4 regions of the Lysinibacillus sp. OL1 genome follow, and region 4 is predicted to be linked to each of the others. Evidence: predicted binding sites of a transcription regulator. Region 4 holds the regulator's gene; each other region holds the start of a gene.

Region 1 (5,623 bases), on a different contig from region 4:
AGGGCTTTAATTAATCCATCTACAATATGAGAACGATCCTTTGCCTTTTGCAAATCATAAATGGAACGGTTTGTTACCACTTCTTTTTGGTGGGCAATATAGGCATCTAGCAATAAAGGCAATGTCATCATCGTTGGACGACGATTATGAATGGCAATCATATTAAAATTATAAGCTACCTGTAAATCCGTTGTTTTAAACAAGTACTGTAAAATTCCTTGTCCTGGTACATCCTTTTTCAGCTCAATTACGACACGTAACCCTGTACGGTCTGATTCATCACGAATTTCCGCAATGCCTTCTAGTCGTTTATCTACCCGTTGCTCATCAATTTTTTTCACAAGATTCGCTTTATTTACATCATATGGTAACTCAGTGATAACAATTTGCTCTTTACCACCCTTGATTGGTTCAACAACTGCTTGTGCACGGACGATGATTTTACCCCGACCTGTTTCATACGCCTTTTTAATGCCATCAACACCTTGAATGATTCCACCCGTTGGGAAATCAGGTCCTTTAATCACCGTCATCAATTCATCTACAGTAACATTAGGCTTGTCTAAGCGCATCAACACAGCATCCAGTACTTCATCTAAGGCATGTGGCGGAATATCTGTCGCATACCCAGCAGAAATTCCTGTAGAGCCATTGACTAAAAGGTTAGGAAAACGTGCTGGTAATACAGTTGGCTCCATATCCTGATCATCAAAGTTTGGCACAAATTCGACCGTTTTCTTGCCAATATCTCGTAGCATTTCAGCGGCAATAGCTGATAGTCTCGCCTCTGTATACCGCATTGCAGCTGGTGGATCGCCATCTACCGAGCCATTGTTCCCGTGCATCTCAATGAGCATATGACGTGCCTTCCAGTCCTGACTCATCCGTACCATCGCTTCATACACAGAGCTATCGCCGTGCGGATGATAGTTACCAATTACATTACCCACTGTTTTTGCGGATTTACGGAACGGCTTATCATGTGTGTTGCCTTCCGTAAACATCGCATATAAAATACGGCGCTGTACTGGTTTAAGACCGTCACGTGCATCAGGCAACGCGCGGTCTTGAATAATATATTTACTATAGCGACCAAAACGGTCACCCATTACTTCTTCTAACGGTAAATCTTGAAACTTTTCTGTACTACTCATGCTTGGTCCTCCTCTTGTTGGATGAATTCATTCTCTAAAATGTTAGAATCATCCTCCATACCGAAGTCTACATTGGCTTCGATCCATTTACGACGTGGTTCCACCTTATCACCCATTAACGTCGTGACACGTCTCTCCGCTCGTGCACCATCCTCGATTGTGACACGAATTAATGTCCGTGTTTCAGGGTTCATTGTTGTGTCCCATAGTTGGTCTGCATTCATCTCACCAAGACCTTTATAGCGCTGTAATATGTAACCCTTTCCAACCTTCTTGATGGCCTTTTGTAAGTCACTTTCTGTCCAAGCATATTCAATGACTTCTTTTTTTCCTGTACCTCTTGAGACTTTATAAAGCGGCGGTAGTGCGATATAGACCTTTCCAGACTCAATGAGCGGACGCATATAACGATAGAAGAATGTTAATAGCAAGACTTGAATATGTGCCCCATCCGTATCCGCATCGGTCATGATGACTACTTTATTGTAGGCAGAATCCTCCACCGCAAAATCCGTGCCAACACCTGCCCCAATCGCATGGATAATCGTTGAAATTTCTTCGTTTTTCATAATATCCTGTAGCTTGGCTTTTTCTGTGTTGATAACCTTCCCGCGCAATGGCAGAATCGCTTGGAATGTACGGTCACGTCCTTGTTTAGCAGAGCCACCCGCAGAATCACCCTCGACTAAATACAGCTCATTTTTTGCTGCATTACGTGACTGAGCTGGCGTTAATTTTCCAGATAAAATCGTACTACCCTTTTTATTTTTCTTGCCATTTCGTGCATCCTCACGCGCTTTACGAGCTGCTTCACGCACTTGCTGCGCTCGAATCGCTTTACGAACAAGTGAAGCTGATAACTCTGCATTTTCCTCTAGCACATACAAAATTTGCTCAGACACTACACTATCTACTGCAGAACGAGCCTCACTTGTCCCAAGCTTGCCCTTTGTTTGTCCTTCAAATTGCAGTAAATGCTCTGGGATACGAACAGACACGATCGCTGCTAAGCCCTCACGAATATCTGTCCCCTCAAGGTTTTTATCCTTGTCCTTTAACAGGCCAATTTTTCTTGCATATTCATTAAAGACACGCGTCAATGCTGCCTTTGCACCCGTTTCATGTGTACCACCATCACGTGTACGGACATTATTAACAAATGATAAAATCGTTTCTGAATAACCATCGTTATACTGGAAAGCGAACTCTACTTCGATTTCATCCTGTACGCCTTCTACATATTTTACTGGATGAAGAACATCTTTTTCCTCATTCAAATACGCAACGAAAGCCTCGATGCCATTCTCATAAAAGAACACATCGCTCTTGCCTTCCTCGCGCTCATCAATTAATTCAATTTTTAAGCCCTTTAATAAAAAGGCTGATTCACGTAATCGTTCTGCTAACGTATCATAATTGAATTTTGTGACAGAGAAGATCGTTTCATCTGGTAAGAAATGAACAAGCGTTCCTGTCTGCTTGGTCTGCCCAATGTTTTCAAGTGTTGTGACAGGCTGTCCACCATGCTCAAAGCGTTGACGATACTTTTTACCATCGCGATGGATTGTCACCTCTAAAAATGTTGAGAGCGCATTCACAACGGAAGAACCAACACCATGTAAACCTCCACTTGTTTTATAGCCACCTTGACCAAATTTACCACCAGCGTGTAGCACAGTAAAAATAATTTCTGATGTCGGTTTGCCCATTTTATGCATACCGGTTGGCATTCCACGTCCAAAGTCGCGCACACTCATACTTTGATCTTTATGAATTGTGACAATAATATGAGATCCAAAGCCAGCCAGTGCTTCATCCACCGCATTATCTACGATTTCATACACAAGGTGATGAAGTCCACGGCCATCCGTCGAACCGATATACATGCCAGGTCGTTTGCGTACCGCTTCTAATCCTTCTAATACTTGTATAGCGTCATCATTATAGACGCTAGGTGACTGTTTATTCGTCAAAAAAATTCCCCTCCAAAAAACAAACACATGTTCTATTTATGTTCTCATCCTAATAATAATAGCATTTCCTGTCAATAGCTAGCGACAGGTCCAATAAAATTTTAAAATTTGCTCACAGTTTTGATCTTTTTTATTAATAGTAAACATCTTCAACAGTTGCTTAAAATTGGTATTTGAGCAAGACAGACTGCTTCTAGCTTCCATCATCATTTGACGCATTGAAGCCTACTTAGTTGCAAAATAAAGTGGTGATGCTTGCACACTACCTCGTGCCTTGCGCTGAAACAGGATAAAGTTAGACTTCTATTCTACCAAAGGAATGAGCGATTGACAAAATTGCCATTTTGCCTATATTTTTATAAAGGTTTTAGTGCTTCCTGCAAATTTACGTCTAAAAGCCTAGTCCTCGCTAATAGATTCTCTTTTGTATTGATTCAAGACTTCGGATGAAATCTCCTTCATAACATTGTAGATTAGCAAGAAAAAGTGTAAAATACTTGTTACAAACTATTAGTACCAAGTGATGGACTATGAATGAAAGGAGTCCAACTATGATCAATGGACTTATTATTTTATGTGCTTATCTAATCGGCTCTATACCTTCTGGATTATGGATAGGCAAAATTTTTTATAATACCGATATTCGTGAACACGGGAGCGGTAATCTTGGTGCGACCAATACTTTTAGAACATTAGGGAAAAAGGCTGGTATTATTGTTACAGTGATGGATGTCTTAAAAGGGACTGCCGCTGTCTTACTCGTGACACTTCCTGTTTTCTCTGATACTACACTCCATTCTTTATTACTGGGCCTTGTCGCAGTAATCGGTCATATGTTCCCGATCTTTGCCAACTTCCGTGGTGGGAAAGCTGTGGCAACGTCAGCGGGTGTATTATTAGGCTATTCTTGGCTACTCTTTGTCCTACTATTTATTACCTTTATTGTGACTTTAAAAATCACAAAAATCGTCAGCTTAACATCAATGATAGCCGCTTTAGTAGCGCTTATCTATGCAATCGTTTATTATTTTATTACAGGTGACTTTGCATTAGGCATCTTGGTAGCCTTTTTATTTACCTTTATTATTTATCGTCACCGTGCCAATATTGCCCGTATTAAAAACGGCACCGAACCAAAGGTAAAATGGCTGTAGGAAGAGAGGAGCATTTGAAATGAATATTGCATTGACAGATGAGGCCCTACAATGGTTCAAACATGAAATGGAAGTTGAACCTGGTGATACAATTCGTTTTTATGCACGCTATGGTGGCTCAAGTCCGTTTCATGAAGGCTTTTCGCTAGGCATGACACGTGAGGAACCTATTGCCATAGGTGTACAGACAGAAATTGATGGTGTTATCTATTACATTGATGAGAAAGATCTTTGGTTCTTTAACGATCACAATTTACATGTAGATGTTGATACAAGTAAAGATGAATTACAATACGACTATCGTACATAAAACAGTCTGTCCTTTCCATACATGAAAGGACAGACTGTTTTTTTATTTATCACAAACAAGGACACACGAAAGTTGCAAGTGATGTAATATTGCTACAAATAGCTAGATTTTTCATATCTCTTTCGTTTATCTCTCAAAAAAATTGTCCATTCTAAAGGTAATGAACGACCTTTTGAGGAGGAAAACACATGTCCATGTCTAGCAATAACGAGACCTCCCCATCCCATACAACGAACGATTTATTGTATACTTCCCTATCTAAAAATATAAAAATCATTCAACAGTCACTAGGGCATAGTAATGATATTATCATACGTGAAATTGCGATTGGAGAAACTGATCCCCATAGCCTCGCCATTATTTCCATTGATGGCCTATCGGATAAAACGACTATTTCTGATTCTGTTATCGATAAACTGATGGCAAATATTGAAGAAGAACAAGATATTGAAATAACAACCATTAATCAATATGTTCGAAATTCCTATTTAACAGTAGGCGATGTGACGAATATTGAGCATTTCACAACACTCTACAATGCCATTCTCAATGGTGAAACGGTTATTTTATTAGATGGCTTTGCCGAAGGGATTGTGACAAGTACTAGAAGTGCCAAGGATCGAGCTGTCACGGAGCCATCGACGGAATCCGTTATTCGCGGACCGAGGGAGTCCTTTACGGAAACCTTGCGTACGAATACAGCGCTCATTCGTCGCAAAATTAAAAGTCCGAATCTCTGGATTAAGTCCCGTGTTATCGGAGATGTGACACAAACAGATGTAGCGGTGATGTATATAAATGGCATCGCCAGTGACAAAATCGTCGCAGAGGTATTGGCTCGACTAGATCGTATTAATATTGATGGCATTCTGGAAAGTGGCTATATTGAAGATTTTATTCAAGACTCAAAAAACTCGATGTTTCCAACCGTCTACAACTCCGAACGTCCTGATGTCATCGCAGGTGAATTATTAGATGGCAAAGTGGCGATTCTAGTTGATGGCACACCTTTTGTCTTAGTCGTACCAGCGC
Region 2 (5,623 bases), on a different contig from region 4:
GCCACAAACATTTTCCGATGATTTTCTGCCTGCTGCGCCTCTTTAGATAAATATTTAATTTTCCCTAGTTTGGTAACACCATCAACAAGCACGGCCACCTCTTCGCCAAATTCACGTACCAAATCATCCCGTGTAAAATCGGTATCTTCGACAACATCATGTAAAAAACCTGCCGCTACAGTTTCTGGGTCCATTTGTAATTCAGCTAGAATACCTGCTACTTGTACTGGGTGAATAATATACGGTTCACCAGAGCTACGGAATTGCTCAATATGGGCATCCCTTGCTAATTCATATGCTTTTTTCACGAATGCGACATTTTCATCATTCATGTAGGATTTGACTAACTCAAAAACGTCCTCAGGAGTCAAAATTTGCTCTTTCGCCATAACATGTCCACCTTGCTCGTCAAATTTTTCAGATTAGATATAAACTTAATTGTATAAAATATTGTGGTCTATTGTAAAGAGACTGTATCATTTAGTTTAGTTAATCTCGTGAACAGTTCGAAAAATGGAAAAAATATTCTTCTTTTTAATAAAAAAGACCCTCTGCGACTTCACGTCACAAAGAGTCCTTGTTTCGACAAATTGATTAATGTAATTGATTGTAAGCTACAGCAATTTTCGCGCCGACTACTGCATTGTTTTTCACTAATGCAATGTTGGCATCAAGACTTTTACCTTCTGTTAATTCTTTAACTTTGCCAAGTAAGAATGGTGTAACATTTTTACCTTGAATGCCATTCTCTTCAGCTTCAACTAAAGCTTTTTCAATAATGTTTGTAATAAATGCATGCTCTAATGCTTCAGACTCAGGAATTGGATTTGCGATGACAGCGCCACCTTTTAAGCCTAATTGCCATTTCGCAGATAGCATTGCTGCAATTTCTTCTGGCGTATCTAATTGGAAGTTTACATCAAATCCACTTTGACGTGTGTAGAATGCTGGTAATTCATTCGTACCATAACCAACCACTGGCACACCTTTTGTTTCAAGATATTCTAATGTAAGACCGATGTCTAAAATAGATTTTGCACCCGCACAGATAACGGCAACATTTGTTTGTGCTAATTCTTCTAAATCAGCAGAGACATCCATTGTTGTTTCCGCACCACGATGTACACCACCAATACCACCTGTAACAAAGATTTCAATACCTGCAAGCTCTGCACAGATCATTGTCGCTGCAACTGTTGTAGCACCTAATTTTTTCGTTGCTAGTAAGTAGCCTAAGTCACGACGTGAAGCTTTTGCAACACCTTGAGCATTACCGAACATTTCTAGCTCTTCATCTGATAGACCAATTTTAATTTTCCCATCAATTAATGCAATTGTTGCTGGGACTGCACCATTATCGCGAATAATTTGCTCAACTTCACGCGCAGTTTGCACGTTTTGTGGGTATGGCATACCGTGTGAAATAATTGTTGATTCTAACGCAACGATCGGTAGACCTTTTGCTTGTCCTGCTTTTACTTCTTCTGATAATACGATGAATTCTTTCATGTTGTTATTCCTCCATTTCATTTTTCAACAAATCTACTGATAATTCAGGTCTTACTGTATAAGGAGATGCCAATGTATTTTTTGCATTGGTTAATCCAGCATCAATACATGTCTCAAAAGATTGTCCAGTCAGCCAGCTGTGAATAACAGCGCTGACAAAGGCATCTCCTGCTCCTGTCACATCTTCAATTTTGTCAATCACTTTAGCGGCAACATGACAAGGGGCAATCGTTGTAGATGCTGCATAAACGCCCTTGCTGCCAGCCGTGATAATGACATGCTCCGCACCTAATTGTAGGAGCTGTTGTAAAGCTTTTTCATAATGGGTAGCGTTTTCAATTTTATGTCCAACAATCGTTTCCGCTTCATCTGTGTTACAAATAAACCAAGTTACGCCTTGTAATGTTTCAGGTAGTCGATTCATTTTTGGCGAAGATACTGGCACAATGACAAGTGGAATATCACGAGCAAGGGCTACTTGCTGGATATACGCCACAGTTTCTTTTGGACAGTTTAAATCCAAAATAAAACAGCCCGCGTTTACAAGCATTGTTTCATGTTTTTTCAACAAGCTCGGTAACAGAAGATCGTAAACCTCCATATTTGCTACAGCTAGTGCTAGCTCACCCTGTTCATCCATGATGGCAGTATAAGAACCTGTGGAAGCCTCTGCAAGCTGCTCTACATAACGTAGATTCATAAAGGATTCCGAAGCCTCTTGGATCACTTGCCAATCAGCATCCTTACCTGCCGTTGTCAGTAACGTCACTTGGTGGTTTAATCTGCCTAAGTTTTCAGCAATATTTCGACCAACGCCACCTACACTAAAGGAAGAGCTGGCAGGGTTAGATGTTCCAAATTGAACATTGCCCTTTACATGGAATTTGCGGTCTAAATTAGCTCCACCGATGCAAATAATTTCATTTTCTTCGGGTAATATATAAGCACGACCTACAATTTTTCCTTGCTTCGTTAAACTAGACACTAAATTAGCAAGCACAGGACGCGACAGATTCATTGCATCTGCCATTTCTTGCTGAGACATAAACGGATTCTGGCGAATTAAAGCAAGCACCGCCTGTTCTCTTTCATTCATAGCATCACCTTTTATTATATTTGTTTATATTATAAACTTTTGTTTGTGTTATGTCAAAAGATTCTTTATTAAAAAAGTTGAACCCCATCTTACCGAGGTTCAACTTTTATGTGTTTACGCTTGCTGGGGTGTTTGTTTTTTAACAATGATAACGAATAAACTGGCCATTGCACAAAACATTCCTGCAAGGAAAAATGCCCATGTATAAGAATTGAAAAATTTATAAATTAACCCCCCACCATACGCAGCAACCGCTGCTCCTGCTTGATGTGAAGCAAATATCCAGCCGTAGATAATACTGCTTTTTTGCATACCAAAAATTTGTCGTGTCATACTGATGGTTGGTGGCACTGTAGCAATCCAATCTAGTCCGTAAAAAATCGTGAAAATCGTTAATAAAACAAATGATCCTTGTGCGAGTGCATAAGGGAGCAATAATAGAGATGCACCTCTTAACAGGTAATACCAAAACAATAACCACCGATTATCGAAGCGATCAGATAACCAGCCAGACGCAGTTGTACCTAATAAATTAAAAATGCCCATAAAAGAAAGTAATGATGCGGCAGTGACTAAAGGAACGCCAAAGCTAATACAATAAGAAACAAAATGAGTACCAATTAATCCGCTTGTCGATAGCCCACAAATAAAAAAACTACCTGCTAAGAGCCAAAATGCTTTAACCTTAATCGCCTCAAATAAACCTTTAAAAGCCATAGCTATTGGATTCTTTTTTTGCTGTATTTGTTGTTCCTCTATAGCCTCCTCTTGTCCATAAGGAGTTAACCCCATATCCTGAGGTCTATTTTTTATAAAAAGCGCAATCATGAAAAACATTATGATACTAAGGAGTAGCATTAATGCGATAGCCCATCGCCAAGAATAGTGTTCAATAATGATAGCTAGAACTGGTAATAAAATTAACTGGCCCGTGGCTGTACTTGCCGTTAAAATACCAACCGCTAATCCTCTGCGTTTTACAAACCAATGATTCGCAACATATGGGCTAAGGACAGTTAAAAAAAGACTTGCTCCAAGACCAATAATGCCCCCCCAAATAACAATTAGCTGCCAGGATTCACTCATCAAAAATGTTAAAGTCATTCCTAATACTAAAGTTGCCATAGCACCTAGCATCATTTTCTTTAAGCCAATGACTTCAAGTAATGCAGCCATAAATGGTCCAGATATGCCATATAAAAACAAACTTACAGCAAAGGCTAAAGCAATGGTTGAACGATCCCAGTGAAATTCTTTTTCAAGAGGGTCGATAAACACGCCAGATGATGACATTGTAATTCCTGCGACAATTATCGAGAAAAATGTGACGATTAAAATAAACCAACTATAATGAACACGTTTCACCTCAACACCTTCTTTTCTTTGATAGACTACAAAACATGTATATACATGTTTAAGTCTGCTTATTTCATTTATATGTATATACATGTATAATCATAGTAATCGTTCATAAAGCTGTCAAGAAGTAATTTCTAGTTATTGGGTGTATACTTATAATGAGTAGAATCCCCTTAAAGGAGTACTGTCGATGAAGAATCAACTTAAAAATATTGATTATACACAAATTTGTGTTTGTGCAAACCTTAGAAAAAAAACAAGGGTTGTCACACAATTATATGATAAGCTGCTACAGCCTACAGGTTTAAAAGTTACACAATATTCAATGCTTGCACATATTGACCTTCAACAAGCTGTCTCAATCAGCCGTTTAGGTGAAATTTTACAACTGGATCAAACCACTATAACACGTAATATTAATCTATTAAAGCAACATGGCTATGTTGAGTTAAAGCGAGATACCAATGATGCTCGTACCAAAAAAATAACGCTCACTGAAAAAGGTTTAGAAAAGCTGCATGAAGCAGCACCGATTTGGCAAGGCATTCAAGATAGAATTATCGAGGATATTGGAACCGAAAAATACGCAGATTTCTACGATACCTTGCGAACAATGCAAAAAATTATTCAAGCCTATGACGAAGTATAAAAAAAGCGCCCACAGTATAGGGCGCTTTTTGCCATGCTCTTAATATTGAATAAGTGTTTTAATATTTAAATCGCCAAGCTTTTCGCGACCATTTAATTCTAGAAGTTCAATCAGGAATGCACAGCCTACTACCTGACCACCTAATTGTTCTACTAAACGAACCGTTGCTTCAACTGTACCACCAGTCGCTAGTAAATCATCACAGATTAAAACTTTTTGACCAGGCTTAATTGCATCATGATGCATTGTTAACGTATCTTTACCATATTCAAGACCGTAGTCTGCACTTATTACCTCACGTGGTAATTTACCAGGTTTACGAACAGGGGCAAAGCCGATTTCAAGTGCATAGGCAACTGGACAACCGATAATAAAACCACGTGCCTCAGGGCCAACAATAATTTCAGCGCCCACTTCTTTTGCATATTCTACGATTTGGTCTGTTGCATATTTGTATGCAGGACCATTATCCATAATTGTTGTAATATCTCTGAAGGTAATGCCCTCTTTCGGCCAATTTTCAACCGTTGTAACGTATTGCTTTAAATCCATGTTATTGCTCCTCCTACGAAACGTTATTCGTCCGCTGATGTTAAACGTTCATCAAACCATTGTTTTAATTCTATATAAGGAGCATAGACAAGCTTTTGCTCCATTTCAATCTGTTCTGAACGTTGTTTGTAAGACGGTGCCTCTGTTAGTGCTTGTTTTGGAGCATTCACGTTGACAGTCGTCAGTCCACTCTCCATTTTAACAAAATCAAGCTCAAAAAACACCTGTGTCATAAATTTTAGTGTATCTAATGGCCACCCCGTATGCTTCGCTAAATCTGCGATATGCATATCAAGCGGAAAGGCTGGTCGATTTTTCAAGAACTTATAATACCAAGCAAATTGCTCACGAGTAGGTAGACCACTGAAGTATTGTGAGTCAGGCATATAAAAATGAGCATAAATACGTGAAGGGGCTGTCTTCTGTAAAACGTCCTCTAGCTTTTGAACATTGTGTGG
Region 3 (5,623 bases), on a different contig from region 4:
ACTTAGAGAACAAAGAGGCACGTATTCAGGAGCTAGATGAAATGATGCTAGAGCCAGGCTTTTGGGATGATCAGCAGGGTGCTCAGGTGATTATCAATGAAGGAAATGGCTTGAAAGCTATTGTCAATGAATATAAAGATTTAGTGGAAACACATGAAAATTTAGATATGACACTGGAACTTTTACGTGAAGAACCAGACGAAGAATTACAAGAAGAACTAGGCAAAGAACTAGCAGAATTCCAACAAAAGATGGCTGATTTTGAGCTTCAATTACTGCTAAGTGGCCCATACGATCAAAACAATGCCATTTTAGAGTTGCATCCTGGTGCTGGTGGTACGGAATCACAGGACTGGGGTTCAATGCTATTGCGTATGTATACACGATGGGCTGAGAAGCGTGGATTTAAAGTGGAAACAGTGGACTATCTACCAGGAGATGAAGCCGGAATTAAATCTGTAACATTGTCGATTAAAGGTCACAATGCTTTCGGTTATTTACAAGCGGAAAAGGGTGTGCATCGTCTAGTACGTATTTCTCCATTCGATTCGTCTGGTCGCCGTCATACGTCTTTTGTTTCCTGTGATGTTATGCCAGAGTTTGACGACAATATTGAAATCGATATTCGTACAGAGGATTTAAAAATTGATACGTATCGTGCTACAGGTGCAGGTGGTCAGCATATTAATACGACAGATTCTGCCGTTCGTATTACGCATATTCCTACTGGTACGATCGTACAATGTCAAGCTGAGCGCTCCCAGATTAAAAACCGTGAAAAAGCGATGACGATGTTAAAAGGGAAGCTATATCAATTAGAACTTGATAAACAGCAGGCACAATTAGATGAAATACGTGGTGAACAAAAAGAAATAGGCTGGGGCTCCCAAATTCGTTCGTATGTCTTCCACCCATACTCAATGGTGAAAGATCATCGTACAAATGAAGAAACAGGTAATGTGGGTGCAGTGATGGATGGCGATTTAGATCCATTTATTAATGCCTATTTACGTTCAAAAATAAATTAATACCCAAATTCCCCAAGAGTGAGGTGCTCTTGGGGAATTTTTGTTAAAAGGGTGGGTGATAGGGTGCATCTTGGCTAAGCTGTTTTCGTTCATTCATGTAATATTTATACAGCATAGAAGCGTTAAGAAATTGTTTACTAATAGAAGCATATCGAATAGGTAGTTCGATTTGTTTATTATTTTTTAACGTTACAATACACCCCATTTCACTAGGTGTAATATTAATAATTGCATGAAGCCCTATCCATATATTATGAATGGAGCTGGGAGAATAAGTTGGCAGAAAAATACAGGGATAACCATAATCAAAGGCCACGACGATTGGTAGCTTGTGTTGATTGCCGAAAAAACGTTTAGCCGATTGTTTTGCGGCTTCATAGGTAGATCCTAATGAGAGACAGGATTTTCGAAGGACATGCATCGGTTTGCGTGTAACAATCAGCTCATTATGCTTATCAATCACATGCGTGAAGACTTTGGAGTCATGCTGAATAGGTTGTAGCAAATAAGTATTGAATGACATTAAGTAGCCGTTTACAAAGTTAGTTGTCATATAGGGAGTGCCTCCTTTTTTCTAGTGATAACGGTAGTGTAAAACAAAATATGACTTTCTTAAATTGGATGAAATAGTTGAAAATCGTTCATAAAAGCACGAAATGCCTAGAGAATTTGCTCTAAATATCAATTGATTAATAGCTAATCTAAGATATTTTCGAATCGTAAGCATTGCTTTTTAATTTCAATTTTCATATAATTTAGAAAAGGATCGAGGTGAGATCGTTGGATAAATATTATTCGTATACCGATTTTCTGAAAGCCGTTGGTCAGTCGAAAAAAGTTGATGAGGCAGAGAAATTATTAAACGAGATTTATTTAGATTTATTTTTAAATCGTATCCAGCGTATGCATCGGCAAGAGCAGCTCATGGTTCTGATAGATAGAGCACTCGATGAAAAAGATGAAAACGCATTTTATCAATACGCATCCGAACTAACTTCCTTACTCCAAACAGAAGAAGAATCATATTGACGAACCCGCTCTCCATATCTATTGGAGAGTGGGGTTTTTTTGCTTTTGAAAATAGTTGCAGTGGAAGTAAAGAGTGTATGTGTTGGCTAGAAGAAGTGGTTTTGCTTATAGAATGAGGAAAGTCATTCAAAAAGTTTGAGCCTCTGTTTATAAAAAAGTGAGAGCGCTCCGATAAAGTAGAATCCGCTCATAAAAGGAGGAGAGCCAGGCTCCTGAGAGAGTATGAGCTACACATGAAGCAAAAAGGAAATCCCATCCATCGATGAAGCTTGAAAATCTAATAAAACGGCTATTATAAGAGTAACAAGTTAAATGGACCTTATTATTATGTAATAAAAATTTTAGAGATGAAAAAAAATTTTACAAACATTCGTTCGTTAAATGTTCGAAATTTTAATATTGCTATGCTAAAATATATGTACAAATTGGAAGGAAAGGACGTGGACATGAGTGCAATCATTTGATTTACAAGCGCCATATCAGCCTAACGGGGATCAGCCACAGGCCATTGCGGAATTAGTGGAGGGTGTGAAAGCAGGCAAACGTCATCAAACATTGCTTGGTGCTACTGGAACAGGTAAGACATTTACCATCTCGAATGTCATCCAGCAAGTTAAAAAACCAACACTAATCATGGCACACAATAAAACACTAGCTGGCCAGTTATATAGTGAATTTAAAGAGTTCTTCCCGAATAACGCCGTAGAATATTTTGTCAGCTACTATGATTACTACCAACCAGAAGCTTATGTACCGCAAACAGATACCTATATAGAAAAAGACTCTAGTATTAACGATGAAATTGATAAGCTGCGTCACTCTGCTACCTCTGCATTGTTTGAGCGTGAGGATGTCATTATTATTGCATCTGTGTCCTGCATTTATGGTTTAGGTTCTCCCGAAGAATATCGAGAAATGGTTGTTTCCATTCGTACAGGTATGGAAATTGAACGTAATCAGCTATTACGCAAGCTTGTAGACGTTCAGTATGAGCGAAATGATGTTAGTTTTACACGCGGAACATTTCGGGTACGTGGAGATGTAGTGGAAATCTTCCCAGCCTCTCGTGATGAGCATTGTATTCGTGTGGAATTTTTTGGGGATGAAATCGATCGTATCCGTGAGGTAGATGCACTAACGGGAGAGATTTTATCGGATCGAGAGCATGTTGCTATTTTCCCTGCATCCCACTTCGTTACACGAGAAGAGAAAATGCGTAAAGCGATTGAAAACATTGAAAAAGAATTAGAGGAACGACTTGCTTTATTACGTGCAGAAGATAAATTACTAGAGGCACAACGTTTAGAACAACGTACACGGTATGATTTAGAGATGATGCGTGAAATGGGCTTTTGCTCTGGGATTGAAAACTATTCACGTCATTTAACATTGCGTGAAGCAGGTGCCACTCCATATACGTTGCTAGATTATTTCCCCGAAAACTTTTTACTTGTGGTTGATGAAAGTCATGTAACACTCCCACAGGTTCGAGGAATGTACAATGGTGACCAAGCGCGTAAAGGTGTGCTCGTAGAACACGGCTTTCGCTTGCCATCAGCACTTGATAACCGTCCTTTGCGTTTTGAAGAGTATGAAAATCGTGTACATCAAGCAATTTATGTATCAGCCACACCTGGTCCATATGAGCTGGAGCATACACCAGAAATGGTAGAGCAAATTATCCGACCAACTGGATTATTAGATCCATTAATTGATGTACGTCCTATCGAAGGGCAAATCGATAATTTAATTGATGAGATACAAGATCGAATTGCGCGAGATGAGCGAGTTTTAGTGACAACGCTAACGAAGAAAATGTCTGAGGATTTATCGGCCTACTTGAAGGAAATGGGCTTAAAAGTAGAATACCTACATTCAGAAATTAAGACACTAGAGCGTATTGAAATTATCCGTGAGCTACGCAAAGGAACGTATGATGTGCTAATTGGTATTAATTTATTGCGTGAAGGTCTTGATATTCCTGAAGTGTCCCTTGTGGCCATTTTAGATGCTGATAAAGAAGGATTTTTACGTTCAGAGCGTTCATTGATTCAAACCATTGGTCGTGCTGCTCGTAACGCGAATGGTCATGTCATTATGTATGCAGACCATGTAACAGACTCGATGAAAAAGGCAATTGATGAAACGAAACGTCGTCGTGCGTTACAAATGGCTTATAACGAGGAGCATGGCATAACACCTCAAACGATCATTAAGAAAATCCCAGATGTGATTCGCGCAACACAAGTAGCAGAAGAAGAGGAATCCTATGTAACAAAGGCCACGAAAGGCAAAAAGCTGACAAAGGCGGAAAGAGAACAGCTCTTGGCTTCTCTAGAAGTCGAAATGAAGGAAGCAGCAAAAGCGCTTGACTTTGAACGTGCGGCTGAGTTACGAGATACAATATTTGAATTGAAGGTAGAAGGGTGAATGACTTGTGAAAAATACTGAAATCGTCGTGCAAGGTGCACGTGCTCATAATTTAAAAAATATTAATGTCACAATTCCGCGTGACCAATTAGTCGTTTTAACAGGATTATCGGGCTCCGGAAAGTCTTCTTTAGCATTTGACACAATTTATGCGGAGGGCCAGCGTCGTTACGTTGAGTCCCTTTCCGCCTATGCCCGTCAATTTCTTGGACAAATGGATAAGCCAGATGTCGATGCGATAGAAGGTTTATCGCCTGCTATTTCCATTGATCAAAAAACGACAAGTCGTAACCCACGATCTACTGTCGGTACGGTAACGGAAATCTATGATTACCTACGTTTACTTTATGCCCGCATTGGTAAACCTATCTGTCCAAATCATGGTATAGAAATCACTTCCCAAACAATTGAGCAAATGGTGGATCGTTTATTAACCTATCCTGAGAGAACTAAGATGCAGCTCCTTGCACCAATGGTTTCTGGACGTAAGGGTACCCATGTTAAACTGCTAGAAGATTTAAAAAAGCAGGGGTTTGTTCGTGTACGAATTGATGGAGAATTGCGTGATTTAGATGATGCTATCGAACTTGATAAAAATAAAAAGCATTCCATCGAAGTAGTAGTGGACCGTGTTGTTATGAAGGAAGGGATTGCTGCTCGTCTGAGTGATTCTTTAGAAACGGCTTTACGTCTAGCAGATGGACGTGTGCTTGTCGATGTGATGGAACATGAAGAGTTACTATTTAGTGAGCATCATGCCTGCCCATTATGTGGTTTTTCTATTGGTGAGTTAGAGCCTCGTATGTTTTCATTTAATAGTCCGTTTGGTGCTTGTCCAAGTTGTGATGGCTTAGGTTCAACACAAGAGGTGGATTTAGATTTAGTAGTGCCTGATTGGGATCGTTCCTTGTTAGAGCATGCCATTGCACCATGGGAGCCAACTAGTTCGCAGTACTACCCACAATTACTAAAAGCTGTATGTGATCATTACGATATTCCAATGGACGTGCCTGTGAAGGATTTGCCAAAGGAAAAGATGGATAAGGTTTTATATGGCTCTGGAAAAGACAAGATACACTTCCATTATGAAAATGAGTTTGGCAATGTGCGAGATCAAATGATTGAATTTGAAGGTG
Region 4 (5,623 bases):
GGAGAGAACACAGTGAATATTGAAGTGGATTTTGAAACGATGACAGATATATCGAAATATGTGGAGCGACTTTTAATGAGTAGCTATTTTACAGATGCTCAAATTAACACTGTCTCAAACTTTGAAATAGAGCTAGGTGAACAAAGGGCGTTAACACCCCAACAAAAATTTAAAGAAGTACCGCGATATTCAGTGTCCATCACAGCAACAATCGATTTTATGTATTTAGCTGGAGGACGACGCTCATGAATAAATTAACGAGTAGTAAAAATTCATCTATGATCTTGTTACTGGCGTTGATAGCTGCTATTTTATTTGCGCTGTATTATTATTTGCTGTCACCAAAATTGGATGAGGTGAATGAAAAAGAGAGTAATGTATTGCAGGTGCAGCAAGAATTAGCTAATGTCAAAGAACAACTAGCACAATTAGACAAGGAGCAGGGACAGCCTACTATCAATATATTAGCCTTAAGACAAAAGCTACCTGCAACAAGAGCCGTTGAAAAGATTATTCTTGATTTAGCTGAGATTGAAGAGGTGACAGGAACTCGTATACTGTCTTTAACGGTTCAAGGTGAAGACGGCACTGTGACACCTTCTGATGTATCGAATGATCTCAATATGTTGGAGCAGGCTGAAGCAGAGGTCAATGGTGATCAGCAGAACAAGGAGAGTACTACACCGATTGCATCTCTTTCGGAGGACTCTTTACCAACTAATCTAAAGCTTATTACTTTTATATTAGAGGTGGGTGCGCTTGATTTTAATTCTCTTGAAAGCTTTTTACAGGAGGTTGAACAATTAGAGCGTGTCATGAAAACCGATAAGATTGAATTTAAATTGCCAGGAGAGCAGGCACAGCTTGAGAAAGATGCAGATCTTACGTTAAAGGCAACAGTGCAAGTGACGACGTTCTATTACGAGGAACAACAATAAAACTTTATTGATAGGCGCACCATACTTCATTTGTATGGGCGCCTATTGGTTTAGGAGGACATAAAATTGGAAATGGCTTATACGATCTTTATTTTTTTATTTGGACTTGTCTTTGGCTCTTTTTATAATGTAGTTGGCTTACGTGTACCACAGAAGGAGTCGATTGTACATCCTCCTTCACATTGTCCAAAATGCCAGAGACGACTAACGGCGCTTGATTTAGTACCAGTTTTGTCTTATGTATTTTTAGGAGGAAAATGTCGGGGTTGTGGCAATAAAATTTCTTGGGTTTACCCAGTCATAGAATTAATGACAGGTGTATTATTTGCCTTTGCTTATTGGCAGCTAGGCTTGGGCATAGAATTGATAGTAGCGTTCCTTTTTATCTCCTTATTAGTTATTATCGTTGTGTCAGATTTGGCCTATATGCTAATTCCAGATAAGGTGTTAGTATTCTTTTTACCTTTGCTAGCTATTGGACGAGTGCTGTCACCATTAACACCGTGGTGGGACTCTCTTGTGGGTGCTGTGGTTGGTTTTGGCATATTATATATCATTGCTGTGCTATCAAACGGTGGCATGGGTGGAGGCGATATTAAATTATTCTTTTTAATTGGTCTCGTTCTGGGTACGATTGATACACTGTTAACGCTATTTTTAGCAGCAGTGATTGGTATGATTGTCGGGATTACCATGTTATCGAAAAACAAACAGGGGAGAAAAACACCCATTCCGTTTGGGCCATCTATTGCATTGGCCGCAGTTATTGTTTATTTCTATGGCGATGTATTAATTAATTGGTATCTAGGCTTTTGGTAATTGTGCAATTTTCAAGAATTTGGAGGGAAGCAAGTGAAACCGATTATTGGTATTACAGCCTTTGTTGAGGATGATTTATCCTCTCAATTAAATGCTGCTTACAGTAAAAGCATCATTGAAGCAGGTGGAATTCCACTGATTATTCCAATTGGAGTAGAAGAAGAGGCAGCCCAGATTTTAGCCCTTACAGACGGTTTATTATTATCTGGTGGTCATGATGTGCACCCATTTCTATTCGGGGCTGAGCCTTCATTAAAGCTTGGAAAAATTCATCCAGCGCGAGATACGATTGAGTTAGCATTGATTGAAGCCGCATTCCAACGTAAGATGCCTATTTTCGGGATCTGTCGAGGAATTCAAATACTAAATGTTGCATTAGGTGGTACCTTATATCAGGATATTGATAGTGATCACTTTAGTACCAAGTTACTCCAACATATGCAGCAATCAGGTCGAGCTGTAGCTACCCATTCTGTACAGGTTATTGCTGACAATCTATTAGCGACTATCGTTGAACAAGAGAAGATTGCAGTGAATTCATTTCATCATCAAGCGGTGAATGTGTTAGCAGAAAAATTAAAAGTAGCAGCAAAATCCAGCGACGGTATTATCGAAGCGGTAGTTCATGAGGAGATGCCATTTTGCTTGGCTGTTCAGTGGCATCCTGAGGAACTAGCCATAGCAGGAGATGAGAGTGCTCAAAAGCTATTTTCAGCCTTTATTGAAGCGAGCTTAAAATTTAAGAAGGAAGCTTAGAAGGGGCATTATACAAAGAATCCAATCGTATATGGATTCTTTTTTTGCGTAAAAAAGAGGATACATGCTCTTAGAAGGAACATAATCCTCAAAACCTGCTTTAATCGTTAATGTACACGTCTGTAAAGACCTACAACTTGTCCTAAAATAGAAACTTGATCGACAATAATAGGTTCCATAGAAGAATTTTCAGGTTGTAAACGGAAATGGTTTTTCTCTTTAAAGAAACGTTTTACAGTTGCTTCATCCTCAGCTGTCATAGCTACAACAATATCCCCATTATTAGCTGTTGCCTTTTGTTTGACAATGACTAAATCTCCATCTAAAATCCCAGCTTCAATCATTGATTCCCCCATGATTTCTAGCATGAACAATTGATCTTCACTTGTGCCATACGTATCGGGTAATGGGAAGTATTCTTCAATATTTTCAATTGCTGTAATTGGAGAACCAGCTGTAACCTTCCCGACAAGTGGGACATGGATCACCTGTTGCTTTTGAATGGATTCTTCAGGCTCTAAAATTTCAATTGCGCGTGGCTTTGTTGGATCTCGACGAATAAAGCCTTTTTGTTCTAATCGAGCTAAATGTCCATGAACAGTTGAACTGGAAGCAAGTCCAACTGCTTCACCAATTTCACGTACTGATGGTGGATATCCTTTAGCTCGTACCTCTTCCTTAATGAAAGCTAAAATGTCCTCTTGTCTTTTCGAAACTTTTTTCATGAGTGCTCACCTCTTTTTTCTAATATCATTCTACTTATTTGATAGTATAACAGAATGCGAACATGTATGCAAACATAGGTTCGAAAAGTGTTTGACAAAAACGTTTGTTCGCTTTATTATGGGAACATACATTCCGAACAAACATTCTTAAAAAGGGGTAATGATTATGACATGGTTGAAGAAAAACACACATATCTCAATTTTAATAGGAGCTTGTTTACTATTTGCAGCATACCTTTACATTACTGATCCAGGAAAAGTTAGTTACGCAGAAATTCAAATTGAACATGGAGATAGCTTGTGGTCGTTAGCTGAGCAATATCGTGGTAAAATGAGTACTGATGATTGGATAAAGCTTGTAAAAACGGAAAATGAACTAGCAGATATTAAAATTGTAGCGGGAAAATCTCTAGTTATTCCTGTAGTGAGTGATCAAGCCAGTCCCATCAATACTATCGAAATTGCGAGAAATGAACAATGATAAATAATCAACTATCGGCTGTTGTCTATTGTCGCGTAAGTACTGAAAAAGAAACACAAAGCTCCTCATTAGAGCGCCAGCAGGAAGAGTTGCTGCGCTATGCTAAAGAGCAAGGCTATGCGGTGAAGGGCGTGTTTAAAGATCAACATAGTGGCTATGATGTAGAACGTGAAGGCTTACTAGAAATGCTTGATTTTATAAAAGATAAGAACATTAATGCTCTTTTTGTCCAAGATGAAACTCGTTTAGGACGAGGCAATGCAAGGATGGCTGTATTACATTTATTACAAAAGTCAGCAACTGACGTTTTTTCGATGCGTGATGCAGGCCCAGTTCAATTAAATGAAATGGATACGATGCTGCTTGAAATTTTAGCGATTGTAGAGGAGTATCAGCGTAGAATCCATAATGCTAAAATTCGACGAGGTATGCGACGTGCTGTAGAAAACGGCTATCGTCCAGAAAATAATTTATCGAACCGAGGTAATCCGCAGGGGCAGGAGCGAAAAGATCTACCTGTAGAGGAAATTGTGAAGCTCCGCAAACGTGGATTTACCTTTGAAGAAATTTCTATAACGCTTAGAGGGTTAGGATTTGAGGTAAGTAAGGCGACTGTACATCGTCGTTTCCAAGAGCACCAAGAAAGATTAGCAGGAAAATAATATTCCTGCTAATTTTTTTTCTGTAAAAAACTACTGAAGCGAAGAAAAGCTTTCGATGATAACATGATTAGGCAGTTGGAAAGGGTGCTCTTTATTTATTCGATCATAAAACATGATGCCATTTAAATGATCGATTTCATGCTGTACAACGATGGCCCCATAGCCCTGTAACTGTACAATGATTTCATGTCCATCGATGTCGTAAGCTTTGACTTTAATTCTCTCATATCTCGGTACAAAACCAGGGACAGGTCGATTTACAGATAGACAGCCTTCTCCCTCCGGTAGATAAATCATATTAAGGGAATGACTCATTATTTTAGGGTTAATCAGCATCATTTCTTGGTCATCAAAGAGTACAGCAAACATTCGTTTATCTACGCCAATTTGATTAGCAGAGAGCCCACTCCCAGGGCGAAGCTTATATTTTTTTGCTAGCGTTGGATTTTGGCTATTTTTCAGATATTGTAGCATGGCTAGGAGGGTATTTCGGTCCTCATTGGTCACGGGTATCGATACTTCTTGAGTTTGTTTTCTTAAAATTGCTGAGTGTTCTTTCACGAAGTCCTTCATTGTAATCATATAATTTGGGTGAAATTTAGTCATAGATAAACACCTCATCAATTCGGCTATTGAGAACCTTAGCAATCTTAAAAGCTAATTCTAGGGTCGGATCATATTTATCATTTTCAATACTATTAATGGTCTGTCTCACAACTCCACACTCTTTTGCAAGAGCAGCTTGTGTTATGCCTAATTTTTTTCTTAAAATTTTGATGATGTTCTTCAGAATTATTCCTCCATTTTGTCCAAAGTATTAGACATATATCGTAAGATAAGAATTAAAAAATGTCCAACTAATTGGACATTTTTTGGTGTGAAAAACAAAACAGTCAATTGAAGGGGAGAAATGGATTTCCATTGCAGGCTGCTTGCTTTCTTGTAGCACACAGACGGAACGGAAATCACCCCACAGCCTTGTTAAAAATTCTCATTCTACTAATGACATCATCTTTTTCAACAACATGAAATGCCCGATTAATTGGACATTTGGGTTTTAAATCATCACTTAATACCAATTTTCATCAAAATTTAGCTTTAACGCATGCCCGAAACAAATACCGAAAGGAATAAAACCTCTTCCTCTTGCTGTAATGATATTTCCATCTTGTACCACTAGTTCATCTGAATAGTTATGAAGTTCAAAGCATCCTAACTGCTCCATGCCATCTAAAGGTAGTC

Evidence for each region. The regulator LexA, encoded in region 4, represses DNA repair genes until DNA is damaged. The targets are predictions, from matches to a motif close to CGAACATATGTTCG.
Region 1: a site for LexA is predicted at 3,148-3,161, ahead of parE (DNA topoisomerase IV subunit B). Genes of this name have one in related genera too.
Region 2: a site for LexA is predicted at 2,638-2,651, ahead of EW028_RS07820 (carbohydrate kinase). Genes of this name have one in related genera too.
Region 3: a site for LexA is predicted at 2,421-2,434, ahead of uvrB (excinuclease ABC subunit UvrB). Genes of this name have one in related genera too.

Annotation. Positions count from the first base shown of each region.
Region 1 covers NZ_SJDS01000002.1:163,759-169,381, reverse strand. The annotation lists gene parC (DNA topoisomerase IV subunit A) at 1-1,154, opposite strand, end outside; gene parE (DNA topoisomerase IV subunit B) at 1,151-3,127, opposite strand; gene plsY (glycerol-3-phosphate 1-O-acyltransferase PlsY) at 3,679-4,281, shown strand; gene EW028_RS05200 (HesB/YadR/YfhF family protein) at 4,301-4,591, shown strand; gene EW028_RS05195 (spore germination protein) at 4,780-5,623, shown strand, end outside.
Region 2 covers NZ_SJDS01000003.1:128,742-134,364, reverse strand. The annotation lists gene EW028_RS07830 (RelA/SpoT family protein) at 1-389, opposite strand, end outside; gene EW028_RS07825 (pseudouridine-5'-phosphate glycosidase) at 595-1,509, opposite strand; gene EW028_RS07820 (carbohydrate kinase) at 1,514-2,605, opposite strand; gene EW028_RS07815 (MFS transporter) at 2,720-3,970, opposite strand; gene EW028_RS07810 (MarR family winged helix-turn-helix transcriptional regulator) at 4,155-4,613, shown strand; gene EW028_RS07805 (adenine phosphoribosyltransferase) at 4,653-5,165, opposite strand; gene recJ (single-stranded-DNA-specific exonuclease RecJ) at 5,189-5,623, opposite strand, start outside.
Region 3 covers NZ_SJDS01000013.1:103,624-109,246, reverse strand. The annotation lists one part of gene prfB (peptide chain release factor 2) at 1-1,028, shown strand, start outside; gene EW028_RS20120 (competence protein ComK) at 1,072-1,581, opposite strand; gene EW028_RS20115 (IDEAL domain-containing protein) at 1,809-2,057, shown strand; gene uvrB (excinuclease ABC subunit UvrB) at 2,508-4,487, shown strand; gene uvrA (excinuclease ABC subunit UvrA) at 4,495-5,623, shown strand, end outside.
Region 4 covers NZ_SJDS01000001.1:39,270-44,892, forward strand. The annotation lists gene EW028_RS00190 (PilN domain-containing protein) at 1-249, shown strand, start outside; gene EW028_RS00195 (hypothetical protein) at 246-938, shown strand; gene EW028_RS00200 (prepilin peptidase) at 1,005-1,757, shown strand; gene EW028_RS00205 (gamma-glutamyl-gamma-aminobutyrate hydrolase family protein) at 1,791-2,513, shown strand; gene lexA (transcriptional repressor LexA) at 2,621-3,238, opposite strand; gene yneA (cell division suppressor protein YneA) at 3,405-3,719, shown strand; gene EW028_RS00220 (YneB family resolvase-like protein) at 3,716-4,381, shown strand; gene def (peptide deformylase) at 4,412-4,987, opposite strand; gene EW028_RS00230 (helix-turn-helix transcriptional regulator) at 4,980-5,171, opposite strand; gene EW028_RS00235 (DJ-1/PfpI family protein) at 5,451-5,623, opposite strand, start outside.